Regions from separate parts of the Pseudomonas sp. 14P5.3.2 genome, predicted to be linked through region 1. Evidence: predicted binding sites of a transcription regulator. Region 1 holds the regulator's gene; each other region holds the start of a gene.
What was found. Region 1 encodes FliA, which starts transcription of late flagellar genes. Its sites were predicted from a motif close to CTAAAGTTTNNNNNNNNNNNGCCGNTAA; they were not measured.
Positions count from the first base shown of each region.

Region 1 (4,211 bases):
GGTCACACGCTTGATCACCTGACCGGTGAGGTCCTGGTAATCCTGAGCCAGCAGGATGTCGTTCAGGTTGCTCGACACCGCACGGTTGTCCGTGCTGCTGCGTGACAGAAAACCGTCGACCCGGCGCGCCAGTTCGCGGAACTCTTCAGCCCCGACTTCGCGACGCATGAAGCGCCCCCAATCGGTGCTCAAGGCCTGAGCTTCTTCAGCCAGGCCATTGACCACCGGCGTGGCGCTTTCCACCAGATCCATGGTGCGGTTGGCCGCGGCTTCGGTCAGCTTGACCACATAGCCCAAGCGTTCGGTGGCGTCGGTGATTTGCGACACTTCCTCGGCCTGCGGCATGTGCGGATCGATATGGAAGTTGACGATCGCACTGTGCAGTTCGCGTGTGAGCTTGCCCACTTCCTGATACAGGCCGCGGTCACGGGTCTGATTGAGCTCATGGATCAGTTGCACAGCGTCGCCGAACCTGCCTTTTTCAAGGCTTTCGACCAGTTCGACCGCGTGTTTTTTCAGGGTCGACTCGAAATCGCCCTGTGAAGATTCGTTATGCTCCATAGCTCCCCCGCGCGTTCATCAGCCGATGCGTTCGAAAATCTTCTCGATTTTGTCTTTCAACGCCTGAGCCGTGAAAGGTTTGACCACATAGCCGTTCACACCAGCCTGAGCAGCCTCGATGATTTGCTCGCGCTTGGCTTCAGCGGTCACCATCAGCACGGGCAGATGCTTGAGTTTTTCATCGGCACGCACGTGGCGCAGCAAGTCGATACCGGTCATGCCCGGCATGTTCCAGTCCGTTACCAGAAAGTCGATGCTGCCGCTGTTGAGCACCGGAATGGCGGTAGTGCCATCGTCGGCCTCGACGGTGTTGGTGAACCCAAGATCCCGCAGCAGGTTCTTGATGATCCGCCGCATCGTTGAGAAGTCATCAACGATGAGGATTTTCATGTCTTTGTTCAATTCGACCTCCAAGCAGTCTTAAACGCGCCCAGCACCTGGACGCGCCACTTCAATCAATCGGCGCAGCACTCGAAGACTGTCTGGAGCACAACAGAGCAAGACCGGTGCCGTTCATCACCGCACCAGCCTCGTTCGCAGTGTCCCCACACTGCCTTCAGCGCGCTCGCCACTCCCCCAAACGCCCCCGCAAACGGGCCGCGCACTGGCTGTGTAACTGGCTGACCCGCGATTCACTGACGCCAAGGACTTCACCGATCTCCTTGAGGTTCAGCTCTTCGTCGTAGTACAGCGCCAACACCAGTCGCTCACGCTCCGGCAAATTGGCAATCGCGTCCGCCAGCGCCGCCTGGAAGCGTTCATCTTCCAGATCGCGTGACGGCTCAAGATGAGCACTGGCGCCATCCTCGTGCAGCCCTTCGTGTTCGCCGTCCTGCAACAGGTCGTCGAAACTGAACAGCCGGCTGCCCAGGGTGTCATTCAAAATCCCGTAGTAATCGTCGAGACTCAATTGGAGTTCGGCCGCAACCTCGTGATCTTTAGCGTCACGGCCGGTTTTAGCTTCAATTGCGCGAATTGCGTCACTGACCATACGGGTGTTGCGGTGAACCGAGCGCGGTGCCCAATCCCCTTTGCGTACTTCGTCGAGCATCGCGCCGCGGATCCGGATGCCCGCGTACGTTTCGAAACTGGCGCCTTTGCTGGCGTCGTATTTGGTCGAGACTTCGAGCAGGCCGATCATCCCGGCCTGAATCAGGTCTTCAACCTGCACACTCGCCGGCAAGCGCGCCAGCAGGTGATAGGCAATGCGCTTGACCAGTGGCGCGTAACGCTCGATCAACTCGTACTGCGCGTCACGTGCCGACTTCTTGTAGTAGTTCATACCGCTGGCGGTCATAGCACAGGCCCTGCCGTTTGCTGCACGAGGCGCTCGACGAAAAACTCCAGGTGGCCACGCGGGTTGGCAGGCAGCGGCCAGGTATCGACCTTCTGCGCGATCGCCTTGAACGCCAGCGCGCACTTGGAACGCGGGAAGGCTTCATAGACCGCTCGCTGCTTCTGCACTGCCTTGCGCACGCTTTCGTCGTACGGCACCGCGCCGACGTATTGTAAGGCGACGTCGAGGAAGCGATCCGTGACCTTGGTCAACTTGGCGAACAGGTTGCGCCCTTCCTGCGGGCTCTGCGCCATGTTGGCCAGCACGCGGAAGCGGTTCATGCCGTAGTCGCGGTTGAGCAGTTTGATCAGCGCGTAGGCGTCGGTGATCGAGGTCGGCTCGTCGCAGACCACCAGCAACACTTCCTGCGCGGCGCGGACAAAACTGACTACCGAGTCACCAATACCCGCAGCGGTGTCGATCACCAGCACATCGAGGTTGTCGCCGATGTCGCTGAAGGCCTGAATCAGACCGGCGTGTTGTGCCGGGCTCAGGTGCACCATGCTCTGGGTGCCGGAAGCGGCCGGCACGATGCGGATCCCGCCGGGGCCCTGCAACAGCACGTCGCGCAGCTCACAGCGGCCTTCGATGACATCGGCCAAAGTGCGTTTGGGGGTCAGTCCCAGCAGAACGTCGACGTTCGCCAGCCCCAGATCGGCGTCCAGCAGCATGACCCGACGGCCAAGCTCTGCCAGCGCCAGAGACAAGTTCACTGACACGTTAGTCTTGCCGACGCCACCTTTGCCGCCGGTCACCGCGATCACCTGTACGGGATGCATGCTGCCCATGTTATTTCTTTACCTTGTCTTGCATAGACGGAGGCCACATTACTGGCTGCGCGTTCTCAACCGGAACAATGCATGGCAGACCATCGATGTAGGTACAAAAACTGTTCATTACCTCAGCCAACCTGCTTGGTCGGGCTGTGGTAGATATCAGCGAACATGTCAGCCATGGCTTCTTCGCTGGGTTCTTCCTGCATTTGCACGCTGACGGCGCGGCTGACCAATTGATGACGGCGCGGCAGATGCAGATCATCCGGAATCCGTGGGCCGTCGGTCAGGTAGGCGACCGGCAGTTCATGACTGATCGCCAGGCTCAACACTTCGCCAAGGCTGGCCGTCTCATCCAGTTTAGTCAGGATGCAGCCGGCAAGCCCGCAACGCTTGTAACTGTGATAAGCGGCGGTTAGAACCTGTTTCTGGCTGGTGGTTGCCAGCACCAGATAATTTTTTGAACGGATGCCACGCCCGGCCAGACTTTCCAGCTGCATGCGCAGTGCCGGATCGCTGGCCTGCAGGCCGGCGGTATCGATCAGCACCACGCGTTTGCGCAGCAGCGGGTCGAGTGCCTGCACCAGCGACTGGCCCGGATCGACGTGCGTAACCGGCACATTGAGAATCCGCCCCAGGGTCTTGAGTTGTTCCTGGGCGCCGATACGGAAACTGTCCATGCTGACCAGCGCGACATTCTGCGCGCCGTACTTGAGCACGTAACGCGCCGCGAGTTTGGCCAGGGTGGTGGTCTTGCCCATGCCGGCCGGGCCGACCATGGCAATCACCCCGCCCTCTTCCAGCGGCTCGACTTCTGGCACGGCAATCATTCGCGCCAGGTGCGCGAGCAGCATGCGCCAGGCCTGACGCGGTTCTTCGATGTCGGTGATCATCGCCAACAGGTCGCGCGACAACGGTCCGGACAGACCGATACGTTGCAGACGGCGATACAGATTGGCTTGTGCCGGACGGCTGCCTTGCAGCTGATTCCAGGCCAGGGTGCCGAGCTGCACTTCCATCAGCTCACGCAGACTGTTCAATTCGAAACGCATCGAATCCAGCGCACGCGGATCGATGCCGGCGGACGACTGGGCAGGCGCCGGCGCCGGACGCGCCGGGGCGGCGTAAGTCGGTTCGCTCAACGGTTCGGCAGCGGTCAGCGGCAGGCCTGCCGTCAACGGCAGCCCGGCGAACAACTGGCGATTGGTGTTGCCGTCGGCTTCGCCACGCAGGCTCAGTTCGGCCTGGGCGGTAACGATGCGCGACTGGGTCTTGCGCAGCTCGTCCTCGAGTTCCATGTTCGGAACCCGTGGCGCCAGCGCCGACAATTTGTAATCCAGCGCCGCCGTCAGCTCGACGCCGCCGGCAATGCGGCGGTTGCCAATGATGGCGGCATCAGCGCCCAGCTCATCACGAACCAGCTTCATGGCCTGACGCATATCGGCGGCGAAAAAACGCTTAACTTGCATAAACCACTACCTCAGCCGTTGGGCCCTACTGTCGCAACGATGGTCACTTGCTTGTTGTCCGGAATTTCCTGG
Region 1 is NZ_JBYOKU010000021.1:80,110-84,320, reverse strand. Features, by position in the region: gene AC27VU_RS17995 (protein phosphatase CheZ) at 1-561, opposite strand, end outside; gene AC27VU_RS17990 (chemotaxis response regulator CheY) at 580-951, opposite strand; gene fliA (RNA polymerase sigma factor FliA) at 1,118-1,858, opposite strand; gene fleN (flagellar synthesis regulator FleN) at 1,855-2,685, opposite strand; gene flhF (flagellar biosynthesis GTPase FlhF) at 2,799-4,139, opposite strand; gene flhA (flagellar biosynthesis protein FlhA) at 4,151-4,211, opposite strand, start outside.

Region 2 (4,211 bases), on a different contig from region 1:
CAGGGACTTGATGCCTTGCTGCTCCATCAGTTTGTTGAGACGGCTCGAGACCAGGTACTGCTTGTTTTCACCGAGCAAAATGCCACAGGCTTTTTCCAGGAAGACCCGGAACTGTTCGAAATCCAAATTACCCGTAGACAATGATGCCGCCTCTTAAATCGTGTTGACCGCCAGGGGCAGAAGGCCCCTAGCTGATATCTGCTGCTTTGATCCGGTCGACTACCCGGGATGCCAGGTCATCAGGACGGAATTTGGCCAGGAAGTCATCGGCACCGACTTTCTTGACCATCGCCTGATTGAAAACCCCCGACAACGAAGTATGCAGGATGATATGAAGCTTTTGCATGCGCGGGTCGCTGCGGATCTCCGCCGTCAGGGTGTACCCGTCCATCTCCGGCATCTCGATGTCGGAAATCATCATCAGGAACTCTTCTTCCGGCTTCTTGCCCTCATCGACCAGCTTGCGCAGATAATCCAGCGCCTGCTTGCCGTCGTTCAGCGCCACCACTTCGACACCGACCGTCTGCAGGCAACGCGTGACCTGCTTGCGCGCCACCGACGAGTCATCGACCGTCAATACCCGCAGCGACAACGCCTTGCTCTGGGTCTCGACATCGACCACACCGACCGAAATCGCTTCCGGCGTCGGCGCGACTTCCGCCAGCACCTTCTCGACGTCGATGATTTCGACTAACTGATTGTCGACTCGAGTCACAGCGGTCAGGTAATGATCGCGCCCCGTGCCCTTGGGCGGCGGATGGATCTCTTCCCAGTTCATGTTGACGATGCGCTCCACCGAGCGAACCAGGAAACCCTGGGTCTTGGTGTTGTACTCCGTGATGATCACGAACGGATTTTTCTTGTCTTTCAACGCCCCGGAACCGGTCGCCATTGCCAGATCAAGGATCGGAATGGTCGCCCCCCGAATATTCGCCACCCCGCACACGACAGGACTGGACTTGGGCATCAACGTCAGCGACGGGCATTGCAGCACTTCCCGCACCTTGAACACGTTGATTCCGTAGAGCTGTTGACCGTCGAGACGGAACAACAACAGCTCCAGGCGATTCTGCCCTACCAGTTGCGTGCGCTGGTTCACCGAATCCATTACACCAGCCATGCCCAGACTCCTACACCAACGCCAAGTGTTGTTGCGACGCACATTCATTGCTAAACGGCACGGCGCTTGCTTTTTAACTCGTATGAACGCTCAAACGACATTTTTCCGACGCCTGACCTCCCGCACCCGCAAAGCGTTGTGCGCGACGTCTGCCGTCTGCTTGTTTTTCGCTGGCAGCCCTGCCGGTGCTGATACGGTTACCTTGCCTGACATGCTTATCGGCGTCACTCAGGGCTTTCTTGAGTTCACCGTAGAAGACTATCTGGCTACCAGTCAAACCGAAGGCCGCTACGAAATCGAGGTCAACCAGCTCGATCCACGTATGCGCATGCCTATGTGCGACAAGGAATTGACAGCGTCGCTGGAGAGTCCGGCACGTCCGCTGGGCCGGGTCACGGTCAAGGTCCGTTGCGAGGGAAGCTCGCCCTGGACGGTGTTCGTGCCCGCTCAAGTCCGCCTGTTTCGCGAGATTGTCACCACCACACGACCGCTCAAACGCGCCGGGATTATCGAGCCGCAGGACGTGACCTTGCGTGAACGCGACGTCAGCCAGATCAATCAGGGTTTCCTGACGTCAGTGGATGAAGCCATCGGGCAAAAATTAACCCGACCAACGGTCGCCGATCAGGTCATTACCCTGGTGCATCTGGAACAGGCTGAAGTGGTGCGCAAGGGCGATCAGGTGGTCATCATCGCCCGCAGCGGTACGCTCGCCGTACGCATGCCCGGCGAAGCCCTGGCCAATGGCGGTCTGAAGGAACAGATCCGGGTGAAAAACCTGAACTCGAACCGGGTGATCAAGGCGCAGGTCATCGCGCCGGGCCAAGTGGAAGTGGCCATGTAAAACGCTCACGCAGAAAACTGGCGCCGGCCTCGACGCTTCCCTAAACTGTGCCGAAGCAGGACACGCTTCGACGCATGCAGCTCATTGCAAATGAGCCTAAAGTTTTCCAGGGGATGGCCGAGAACATGGCAAGCGTCCAAATTCCCAGAGGTTTTTAACATGGTCATCGATTTCAGCCGTTTGAACAGCTCCTCGTCACTTACGGGCAGTACACGTACCAGCAACGCCAAGGAAACCGCCGATACCGGCACCTCCGCGCCGCTGAATACCCCGGCCGAAACGGCCAGTACCGTAAAAAGCGGGGAATCGGTACACCTCAGCAATGAGGCTCAACAGTTGCAGAAGGTCACTGACAAGCTGCGCGATCAGCCTGCCGTCGACAAAGCCCGAGTGGCCGAGTTGAAAGCAGCGATTGCCGATGGCAGCTATAAAGTCGACAGCAACCGTGTAGCCAGCAAACTGCTCAACTTCGAAGCCCAGCGCTAGGCTTTTGCCGGCGCCAGGCTTTTGGACGCTTAGAACCCAAGGCCAGCCATGCACGACACTAATTTATTGCAACTGATCACCGACGACTTTGCTCCAGCTCAACAATTGCTGGAGTTATTGCAAACCGAGTCCCTCGCCTTGCACGGTCGCGACATGCCCTTGCTCGAAGATATTCTGGCGCGCAAACAGGCATTGATCATTCTGCTTGAACAGCATGGCCGCAAGCGCAGCGAAATCCTCGCCAGCCTCAATTTGCCGCTTGATCGTCAGGGCCTGGAGCAACTGGCCAGCCAGTCGAGCATTGGCGATCAGTTGCTGTCCCAGAGCGACGTACTGACAGACCTGATTGCCCAGTGCCAGGCGGCCAATGTCAAAAACGGTCAGTCGATCCAGATTCAGCAGGCCACCACGGCCAATCAGCTGAAAATCCTCACCGGGGGCGAGCCACCAGCGTTGTATGACGCCACAGGCACTTTCGCCAAGCCCACCAAGCCGCGTACGCTCAGCCAGGCGTGAGCCATTCGATGTGCCTGCACTATCAACCCGCGAAACATGCTGGCAAAATGCTGGCTAGTCGTAGTCAAATTTTGTCTGGAGATTGAGAAAACGTGCCAAACGCCCTAAGCGCGGATGATACTCCGCAGCCACCAAAGGTGCTGACCACGCCCCTGGAAATCTCCAGCAACCTGCGCCAGCTGCAAGAAAGCCACGATCCGCTGATCATCACCTTTCACGAGCGCAGTCAGCGCTTCCAGAGCTACCTGATCAAGGTTGACCGGGAAACCGCGACGATTGCCCTGGACGAGATGATCCCGCGCGATGGCGAGCGTTTTCTGCTGGCGGGCGAACCGTTCAAGGTCGAAGGCTTCCACGAAGGCGTGCGTATCGCCTGGGAATGCAACGGCACGTTGGACATTGAAGAATCAGAAGGCGACCGCTTCTACACCGGCGAACTGCCGACCGAAGTGGTTTACCACCAGCGCCGCAACGCTTTTCGCGCAGCCCTGAAGCTGACGGACCTGGTCAGCGTTGAACTCGGTGGCGAAAAGCTCAAGGCACCGATCAACGGTAAACTGCTGGATATTTCCGCCACCGGTTGCAAGCTGCGCTTTGAAGGCGACATCACCGACCGCCTGCAACTGGGCCAGGTTTATGACCGCATGATCGCCACCCCGCTGTTCGGCAATCAGCCGACTTCGGTCGAACTGCGTTATCTGCACTTCGAAGAAAAGCTCAACATCACCTTCGCCGGCCTGCGTTTCCACAACATCAGTGGTCAGGCGGCGCGCAACGTCGAGCGCTTCGTTTATCAACTGCAGCGTGAAGCACGCCGGTTCGATAAAGACGATCTGTGATTCGTACAGGCAAATAGAAAGGGCAGCCCCTCGCGGGACTGCCCTTTTTTATGCCAAAAATCTTTCTGCCAGCAACGGACACCTGTGGCGAGGGAGCTTGCTCCCGCTGGGGCGCGAAGCGCCCCCCACCCTTTATCTGGCAAGCGGGGCCTGCTGCGCAGTCCAGCGGGAGCAAGCTCCCTCGCCACAGTTACAGTGTCTGTCTCTGAACAGCCTTACTCTCACCCGACTCAGGGTCTGGCCCCACTGATGTCCGGTGTCGGTTTATCACCCTCATCAACCGAATCAGTTTCTCCCACAGCTTCAGGCTGAACCTCGGGCTCCGGCTCCGGCTCCGGCGTAACCGTGGTCTGCATCTGCTCCTGCACCACCTGCTCATCCACCCGCGGGTCGAGTGCTGCCACCA
Region 2 is NZ_JBYOKU010000058.1:25,053-29,263, reverse strand. Features, by position in the region: gene cheR (protein-glutamate O-methyltransferase CheR) at 1-141, opposite strand, end outside; gene AC27VU_RS28130 (chemotaxis protein CheV) at 188-1,120, opposite strand; gene flgA (flagellar basal body P-ring formation chaperone FlgA) at 1,203-1,964, shown strand; gene flgM (flagellar biosynthesis anti-sigma factor FlgM) at 2,124-2,450, shown strand; gene AC27VU_RS28115 (flagella synthesis protein FlgN) at 2,499-2,966, shown strand; gene AC27VU_RS28110 (flagellar brake protein) at 3,059-3,805, shown strand; gene AC27VU_RS28105 (MFS transporter) at 4,036-4,211, opposite strand, start outside.
Region 2: a site for FliA is predicted at 2,061-2,088, ahead of flgM (flagellar biosynthesis anti-sigma factor FlgM). Genes of this name have one in related genera too.

Region 3 (4,211 bases), on a different contig from region 1:
GCTGGCCGACGCGCATGGTGATCGCATAGGACATCCCCGCCGGCACCATGAACGCCACCGAAACGATCTGCAGGGCGATTTGATGGGCGCCCAGTTGCGTGCTGCCCATGGTGCCCATGCACAGCGCGGCGAAGGCGAACAAGCCGACTTCCACGGCATAGGTGCCGCCAATCGGCAGGCCGAGGCGCCACAGCTCTTGCAGATATTGACGATTGGGTCGCGACAGACCGGCGCGCAACGGGTAGGCGTCGTAGGCCGGATGCCGGCGGATGTGCCACGCGAGCGCCAGCGCCATGCAGTTGGCAACGATTGCCGTGACCAGACCGATGCCGGTCAGCCCCAGATTCGGCAGGCCGAACATCCCGGTGATCAGTGCGTAATTGAGCAGGAAGTTGGCGACGGTGCCGCCGAGGCTGATGACCATCACCGGGGTCGCCCGGCCAATCGCACTGGTGAAGCCGCGCAGGGCCATGAAGCTCAGGTAGCCGGGCAGGGCGAAGGGCAGGGCAATGAGGAATTGCCCGGCGGCATGGACGTTGGTTTCGGTCTGGCCGAACAGCAGCAACACCGGTTTCAGGTTCCACAGCAGCAGTGCGGCGCCGAGCGCCATCAGCCATGCCAGCCACAACCCGGCCTGGGTCAGGCGGGCCGCGCCGATGATGTCGCCCGCGCCCTTACGGATCGCCACCAGCGTGCCGACCGCTGCAATCACACCGATGCAGAAGATCGACACGAACGAATAACTCGCCGCCCCCAGTCCGCCCCCGGCCAGGGCTTCGGGACTGAGGCGCGCCATCATCAAGGTGTCGGTCAGCACCATCAGCATGTGCGCCAACTGCGAGGCAATCAGCGGCCCGGCCAGCCGCAGGATGGCCCAGAGTTCGGTACGCACGGGATGCTGCATGGTCATCACCACTCATTCAAAGAGGGAACAGAGAGCCGACGATTCTCGGCGCTTGGCAAGGTTTGCACAAAGGGATAAAAAGGATGGTTAGCATGATTAAAACTCATCATGAGAAGATTCTGCCGGGTTGGCCGTAACCCGCTATAGGAGCTCTGCGAATGTCCCGTCGTCTTCCTCCGTTGTATGCCCTGCGCGCATTCGAAGCGGCGGCGCGGCACAGCTCGTTCACCCGCGCGGCCGAGGAGTTGTCGATCACCCAGAGTGCAGTCAGCCGGCACATCAAGACACTGGAAGAGCATTTCGCCTGCAAGCTGTTTCATCGCAGCGGGCGCAACCTGCAACTGACGGAATCGGCGCGGATGCTGTTGCCCGGAATCCGCGACGGCTTCGCGGCCCTTGAGCGCGCCTGCAACACCTTGCGCGCCGAAGACGACATCCTGCGCATGAAAGCGCCGTCTACCCTGACCATGCGCTGGCTGCTGGCGCGCCTCAGCCGCTTCCGCCATCTGCAACCGGGTAACGAGGTGCAACTGACCAGCGCCTGGATGGACGTGGATTCGGTGGACTTCAACAACGAGCCGTTCGACTGCGCTGTGCTGCTCAGTGATGGGCATTTCCCGCCGGACTGGGAAGCCAGCCTGCTATTCCCGGAAGAGCTGATACCGGTGGGCGCGCCCAATCTGCTGAACGACCAGCCGTGGGATGTTGCGCGTCTGGCGTCCACCGAACTGTTGCACCCGACTCCGGATCGGCGCGACTGGCGCAGTTGGCTGGAGCACATGGGTCTGTCCGATCAGATCTCGCTCAAGGGCGGACAGGTGTTCGATACCCTGGAACTGGGGATGATCGCCGCAGCCCGAGGCTACGGGGTGTCGATGGGCGATTTGCTGATGGTCGCCGAAGATGTGGCGCAAGGCAGACTGAGCCTGCCATGGCCGACCGCGGTCGCCAGCGGACTGAATTATTACCTGGTGTGGCCGAAAACCCGTCCGGGAGGTGAACGTTTGCGCCGCCTCAGCGACTTCCTGCAAGGCGAAGTGCGCGCTATGGCGTTGCCGCTGGTCAAGCGCTTGAGCTGAAACGTTCGAGCCCGCACAATGCCGGCCTTGCGCCATAACCCCGCTATTTACTCAAGTATTCGGTTTCACCGCCGAAAATGAGCATGTGGAACCGTCGTGCCGGTCGCCACGATTTCACCCCCATTATTAGAATTTTCCGAGCAAGTGCTGCGATCAAGGAGGATCCGGTGGCTCGGCCAGGAGCTGTCCATGTCTCAACCTCGCGCCCGGATCGCCTCGCAGCTGGGCCTTGCGCTCGCTGTGATACTGGCGATTGTCATCAGCGGCAGTACGGTGTTTGCCCTGCGTTCGCTGGATACCGCCAACCTCGCCACCCGTGAAGAGCACCTCGCCAGTGAGGCGCGGCTGCTGGCCGACCAACTGAGCACCTTCCACGGCACGCTGCGCGAAAGCACCCAGCGCCTGAGCGGGCTGTTCGAGAAGCGCTTCAGCGCGGGCCTGAGCATTCACCCGGAAGAGCCGGTGACGGTTGCAGGCACTCAAACCCCGGGCCTGCACCTGGGCAGCGAAGTGTTGAACAACAACTTCAAGGAAGTTGACGAGTTCAAGCAGATGACTGCCGGCGTCGCCACGCTGTTCGTGCGTAGCGGCGAAGACTTCGTGCGGGTCAGCACCTCCCTGACCAAACAGGACGGCACCCGCGCCATCGGCACCTTGCTCGATCACGCGCACCCGGCTTACGCGAAGTTGATGGCGGGGCAGGGTTACGTCGGTCGCGCCTTGCTGTTCGATCGCTCCTACATGACTCAGTACACCCCGGTGCGCGATGGCAGCGGCAAGGTGATTGCGGTGTTGTTCGTCGGTTTCGACTACACCGATGCGCAGAACGCCCAGTTCGCCAATCTCAAGCGCTTCCGTATCGGTCAGAACGGTTCGCTGGCGTTGCTGGATGAGCAAAACAAATGGCTGGTGGCGCCGGCGGGGGTGCAGGCGCTGGATCAAGCGGTGCCGGTGATCAACGGCCTGGCCAAGACCCCGGGCAAGGGTCAGTTCTGGAGCGACAGCGGCGAAGATTTCTACAGCATTGCGGTGCCGTTCGAGGGCGGCCCGTGGTCGGTGGTGGCGAGCATGCCGAAGTCCGAGATTCGCGCGGTGACCTGGAGTGTCGGCATCCAACTGGCCATTGGCAGTCTGCTGGCGATGCTGATCGCGGTGGGCGCGGCGATGTGGCTGCTGCGCAGCAAGCTGCAACCGCTGGGCGACCTGGTGCGTCAGGCCGAAGCCTTGGGCGCCGGTGATCTGAGCGTGCGCCTGAATGTGTCGAGCCACGATGAAATCGGTCAATTGGCCCGCGCGTTCAACCAGATGAGCCAGGCGTTGTCGACCATGGTCGAGCATATCCGCCGCTCCTCGGAAGAGGTCAACAGCCGGGCCCAGGCGCTGTCCGGTTTGTCCGGTGGTGCTTATGAAGGCATGGAGCAGCAGTCGGGCGAAATCACCAGCATGGCCGGCGCCGTGGAAGAGTTCAGCGCCACCTCGCTGAACATCGCCGACAACATGGGCAACACCCAGCGTCTGGCTCAGGAAAATGCCCAGCAGACCCAGATCGGTCGCACCTCGATGCAAGAGGCGTCGTCCTCGCTGGAGCAAATTGCCGGCGCGCTGAACACCACGGCCACGGTGATCAACACCCTCGGTCAGCGCTCCCAGGAAATCGGCGGCATCGTCAGCGTTATCACCTCGATTGCCGAACAGACCAACCTGTTGGCGCTCAACGCGGCCATCGAAGCTGCGCGTGCCGGTGAACAGGGTCGTGGCTTCGCCGTGGTGGCCGATGAGGTGCGCAACCTGGCGTCGCGCACCCGTCAGGCGACTGACGAAATTTCCGGGATGATTCACAGCATCCAGCAGGAAACCGGCAACGCCATCAGCACCATGGAGCAGGGCAACCTGTTGATGCAGGAAGGCCTGTCGCGCAACGCCAATGTGGCATCGGCGCTGGCGCGGATTGATGAACAGAGCCGTTCTGCCGGCCAGCAGTTCGCGGCGATTACCACGGCGACGCAGGAGCAGAGCAGCACGGCTACTTTGCTGAGCAGCAATCTGCAGAGCATTGCGCTGGCCAACAGCGAGCAGCGTGAAGTGGTTTCCAACCTTGCGGTCACCGCCAAAGAGCTGGAGAAGCTGGCGGCGGATTTGCGTTCCGAGGTTGATCGCTTCCGTTGATACAGCCTTGATATAGCTTTCGCGAGCAGGCTCGCTCCCACAGTTTTCGGGGTAGCTCATAA
Region 3 is NZ_JBYOKU010000023.1:5,283-9,493, forward strand. Features, by position in the region: gene AC27VU_RS18535 (NorM family multidrug efflux MATE transporter) at 1-904, opposite strand, end outside; gene AC27VU_RS18540 (LysR substrate-binding domain-containing protein) at 1,063-1,983, shown strand; gene AC27VU_RS18545 (methyl-accepting chemotaxis protein) at 2,173-4,149, shown strand.
Region 3: a site for FliA is predicted at 2,034-2,061, ahead of AC27VU_RS18545 (methyl-accepting chemotaxis protein). Genes of this name have one in related genera too.

Region 4 (4,211 bases), on a different contig from region 1:
GATCGGGCAGCGATCGGCGACGCGCAGCAGTTCTTCACGCTGGACATCGGTGAGGACGCCTTTAAGGGTGAGCGTCACGTGCAAAACGTATTTGCCTTTCTGCTCTTCGCTGTTGTCGCGTTTGACCTCGACACCCACGCCGGTCAGCGGGATGTCTTTCTTCTTTGCGTACATCTTCAGGGTCAGGGCCTTGCAGGCGCCGAGTGCGGCGTCGAAGTAGTCGTGTGGCTCGGGTGCCGAGCCTTCGCCGCCGGCAGACTTCGGTACGTCGGCAAACAATTCGTGCTCATCGATCTGTACGGTGTGACGAAAACCTTCGGCGGAGACGGTATTGACGGTAACAGTCATGGCAACCTCACTGGCAGTAGGAAAAAGTCGTTCGATCAAAAAAGACCTTGCAGTTATAGAGCATTCCTACGGAGGCGCGTTCCACTTTCCTGCAGGATGAACCCTTGTCATCGGCTCAGGGTCTAGGCTATGCCTACCTGTCGGAGATTACTTGTGTCCTTGTTTCGTTTGAGTCTTGCCTGCCTGCTGGCCTTTGCCGGCCCCGCCAGCGCCCGCGATTACACCTACAGCGATGCGCACCTGCACTACGTGGATTTCTTCCAGGAAACCGCCGGCATGGCGAAATTGCTCACGGCCATGCAGGACAATTCCATCGACCATGTGATGATTTCCGGTATTCCCGTGGCGAAGAAGTGGCACGAGGACGAACCCAAGCGTCCGCGCTATTACGCCGGCGATGATGCCGATGCCTACTGGTACAGCGCTACCGATGTGATCGTTGCCGATGCGGTGCAAAAGCTGACTCCGGAGCAGCGTCAGCACTTTCATCCGTTCCTGTCGGGCTTCAACCCCAACGACAAGAACTCCGCCGCGCACATCCAGCGCATGCTCGACCTGTATCCGGGGCTGTGGCAGGGCATTGGCGAGGTGTTCACCCGCCATGATGACCTGACGGCGCTGACCGCCGGCGACACACCTCGGGCCAATAACGAAGCGATGAAGCGGATTTATCACCTGGCAGCGGAAAATGATCTGCCAGTGATGCTGCATTCCAATATCACCTCCAAGCGTGAGAGAAATCCGCTGTACCTGAAGGAAATCGAGGAGCCGCTGCGTAATCACCCGCACACGCGTTTCATCTGGGCTCACGCCGGTACCAGCGCCGAGATCCATCGGCACCAGACGCAGCTGAAATTCCTCCTGCCCACCGTGAGCCGGATGCTTGAGGCCTACCCGAACCTGTTCATTGATCTGTCGTGGAGCATGCTCAGCCCTTATTTGCTGGACGAGCAGGGCAGGCCGCGAGCGGAATGGCTGGCATTGGTGGAAAAATACCCTGAGCGCTTCATGGTCGGTTCGGATGTTGTCGGCCGATTCAACAAGCTCGGTCAGGAAATGCACAGTTTCACCCCGTTTCTTGATGCCTTGCCCGAGGATGTCGCCCGTAAAGTGGCCCGGGACAACTTCCTGGCAATATTGCCGCGAACAGCGGCAAAGTCCGGGAAAAGCGCGCTGAATCGTTAATGCCAAGCGTTAGAAGTATCAAGGCCTTTTGATATCAGCTTTTCGTCTTACGCAATTCTTCGCCGGGCCGATACCTTCTAAGGCAACCAGCTGCAGGGTTGATGCAGCGCTTTTGGAAGGAACCAAAGTAATGAGCATCCGTAGTCTCAATATCGCGCCGCGTGCCGGCCTGGGTTTTGGTGTACTGGCGCTGATGGTATTTGCCTTGGGGGCGTTCGCCCTGCTGCAAATGTCGAACATGCGCGCCCAGTCTGATGAGGTCGACAACAACTGGCTGCCGAGCGTGATGGCGGTCGGCGAGATGAGTCAGGACATGCTGCGCCTGCGCGCCCTGACCATGCGCCTGCTGCTCAATCGCGATCCGCAGGCGCTGGAGCAGAACGTTAGCAAGCTCAATGAGCTGCGCGGCGTTTTGAGCGAAGCGCAGCAGCGCTATGACGTGCTGATCGTATTGCCCGAGGAGCGAACGCTGTTCGATCGCTTCAAGGTCGCCGAGCACAAATATCTGGAGCTGCAGGCGCAGGTCATGCAGTTGTCTGCACAGAATCGTGTCGAGGAGGCCGCAACGATCCTCAACGGTCAGATGAGCCCTTTGGCTGACGACATGGCGGTGACCCTGAAGGAGCTGGTCGAGCTGAACAAGCACAACGCCAACCTCGCTACCGAAGCCGCACGGCTGGTGTTTATCAATTCGCGAGTGTGGGTCGGGGTGATGATCGGTATTACGGCGCTGATCACCATCGGTCTGGCGTTGCTGTTGACCCGCAGCATCGTCCTGCCTCTGGCGCAGTCGCTGGGCGTGGCCGAAGTGGTGGCCGGCGGCGATCTGACCGGCGATATCAGTATTTCCGGGAAGGACGAGCCGGCGCGACTGCTGCAGGCGCTGAAAAGCATGCAGCACAACCTGCGCGACACCATCCGGCAGATTTCCGAGTCGTCCAGCCAACTGGCTTCGGCGTCGGAAGAGCTGAGCTGCGTCACCGAGGACGCTACGCGCGGGCTGCATCAGCAAAGCCTGGAGATCGAGCAGGCCGCCACGGCGGTCAATCAGATGACTGCCGCCGTGGAAGAAGTGGCGAGCAACGCCGTGGCGACTTCCGAAGCGTCACGCGAGTCTGACCGCATTGCCCAGCATGGGCGCGAGCAGGTCCGGCAGACCGTCACTTCAATCGAATCGCTGGCCGAGGATGTCACGTCCAACGCAACGCAGGTCGAGGATCTGGCGCAGAAGGTTCACGGCATCAGCAAGGTGCTCGATGTGATCCGCTCGATTGCCGAACAGACCAATCTGCTGGCGTTGAACGCGGCGATCGAGGCGGCACGGGCCGGTGATGCTGGTCGCGGGTTCGCAGTGGTCGCTGATGAAGTGCGGGCGCTGGCGCATCGCACTCAGCAATCGACTCAGGAAATCGAGCAAATGATCGGTGGCATTCAGCAGGGCACCGATTCGGCGGTGAGCTCCATGCAGCAGAGCAACATCCGTGCGCATTCGACCCTTGAGCTGGCCAAGGCTGCGGGTGTGGCGTTGGAGGAGATCGCTTCAGCGTTCACCTTGATCAACGAACGCAACCTGGTGATCGCCAGTGCCTCGGAGGAGCAGGCGGCGGTGGCGCGGGAGGTGGATCGCAATCTGATGAACATCCGCGATCTGGCGATGCAGACGTCGGCGGGGGCGAATCAAACCAGTGCGGCGAGCCAGGAACTGTCGCGGCTGGCGGTGGATTTGAACAATATGGTGGCCAAGTTTTCGGTCTGAGCTGACCCTTGATGATTGCACTCACCCCCTGTGGGAGCGGGCTTGCTCGCGAAGGCGTTGTATCAGATACATCTTCGTCAGCTGGCAGACCGCTTTCGCGAGCAAGCCTGCTCCCACAGTAGTTGTGTGTCGCTCGGGGAATCGCAGGCACAAAAAAGCCCCGCATTGGCGGGGCTTTTCGTTGTAGCGGCGGATCAGCTGCCTTTGACTGGCTTGCCGTTGACCGTACCGTCCTGGAGCATGATGTTGTACTCCTTGCCGTCGGTTTCGACCTGTTGCAGGCGGACCAGCAGGTAATCCCAGTCCTTGGCGAACCACAGGACAGTGATGCGCTTGCTTTGTGTCGGGTCGCGCACGCGCTCGACTTTGATCGCATCGATCTGGCCGGCCTTGGTGTCGACTTTCTCGGCACCCAGTACACGGAAGTCATAGGTATCGACATCGCTGCCATCGACCACTTGATAGCTCATGGTCTTTTTGCCGGCGGCCAGGTCGTGCTGCAGTGCCAACTGGTAGGTGGATTTGTCGACCATGCCACGGTTCAGTGCAACCTTGATAGGATCGCCGCGATCGGTGCCGGTGACCATCTTGGCATTCCAGTCGAAGTCCAGATCCATTTTCTTGGTTTTGCCCAGACCACCACGTTCGAAGTGGTAGGACTGTGGCAGCAGGGTGTCCTTGTCCAGAGTCAGGGTGCTTTCTTCGGTCAGGCTGGCGATCATCATCGACGCCTTGAAGCTGAGTTTCCAGACGCCGTTGGCTTCCTTGGTCAGGCTGCGTTCGGCGGTGCCGCTCATGGGCAACTGTTTCCAGTCGGCGGTGTAGCTGGCGGAGAACGGTTGAAGGTCTGCCGCCTGCGCGAAGGGCAGGGCGAACAGAGCGCAAGCGAAGAGCAGGGCGCGACGCATAAAATCTCCTAGTG
Region 4 is NZ_JBYOKU010000056.1:6,556-10,766, forward strand. Features, by position in the region: gene AC27VU_RS27730 (OsmC family protein) at 1-348, opposite strand, end outside; gene AC27VU_RS27735 (amidohydrolase family protein) at 478-1,533, shown strand; gene AC27VU_RS27740 (methyl-accepting chemotaxis protein) at 1,664-3,289, shown strand; gene AC27VU_RS27745 (DUF3108 domain-containing protein) at 3,484-4,197, opposite strand; gene purN (phosphoribosylglycinamide formyltransferase) at 4,206-4,211, opposite strand, start outside.
Region 4: a site for FliA is predicted at 1,580-1,607, ahead of AC27VU_RS27740 (methyl-accepting chemotaxis protein). Genes of this name have one in related genera too.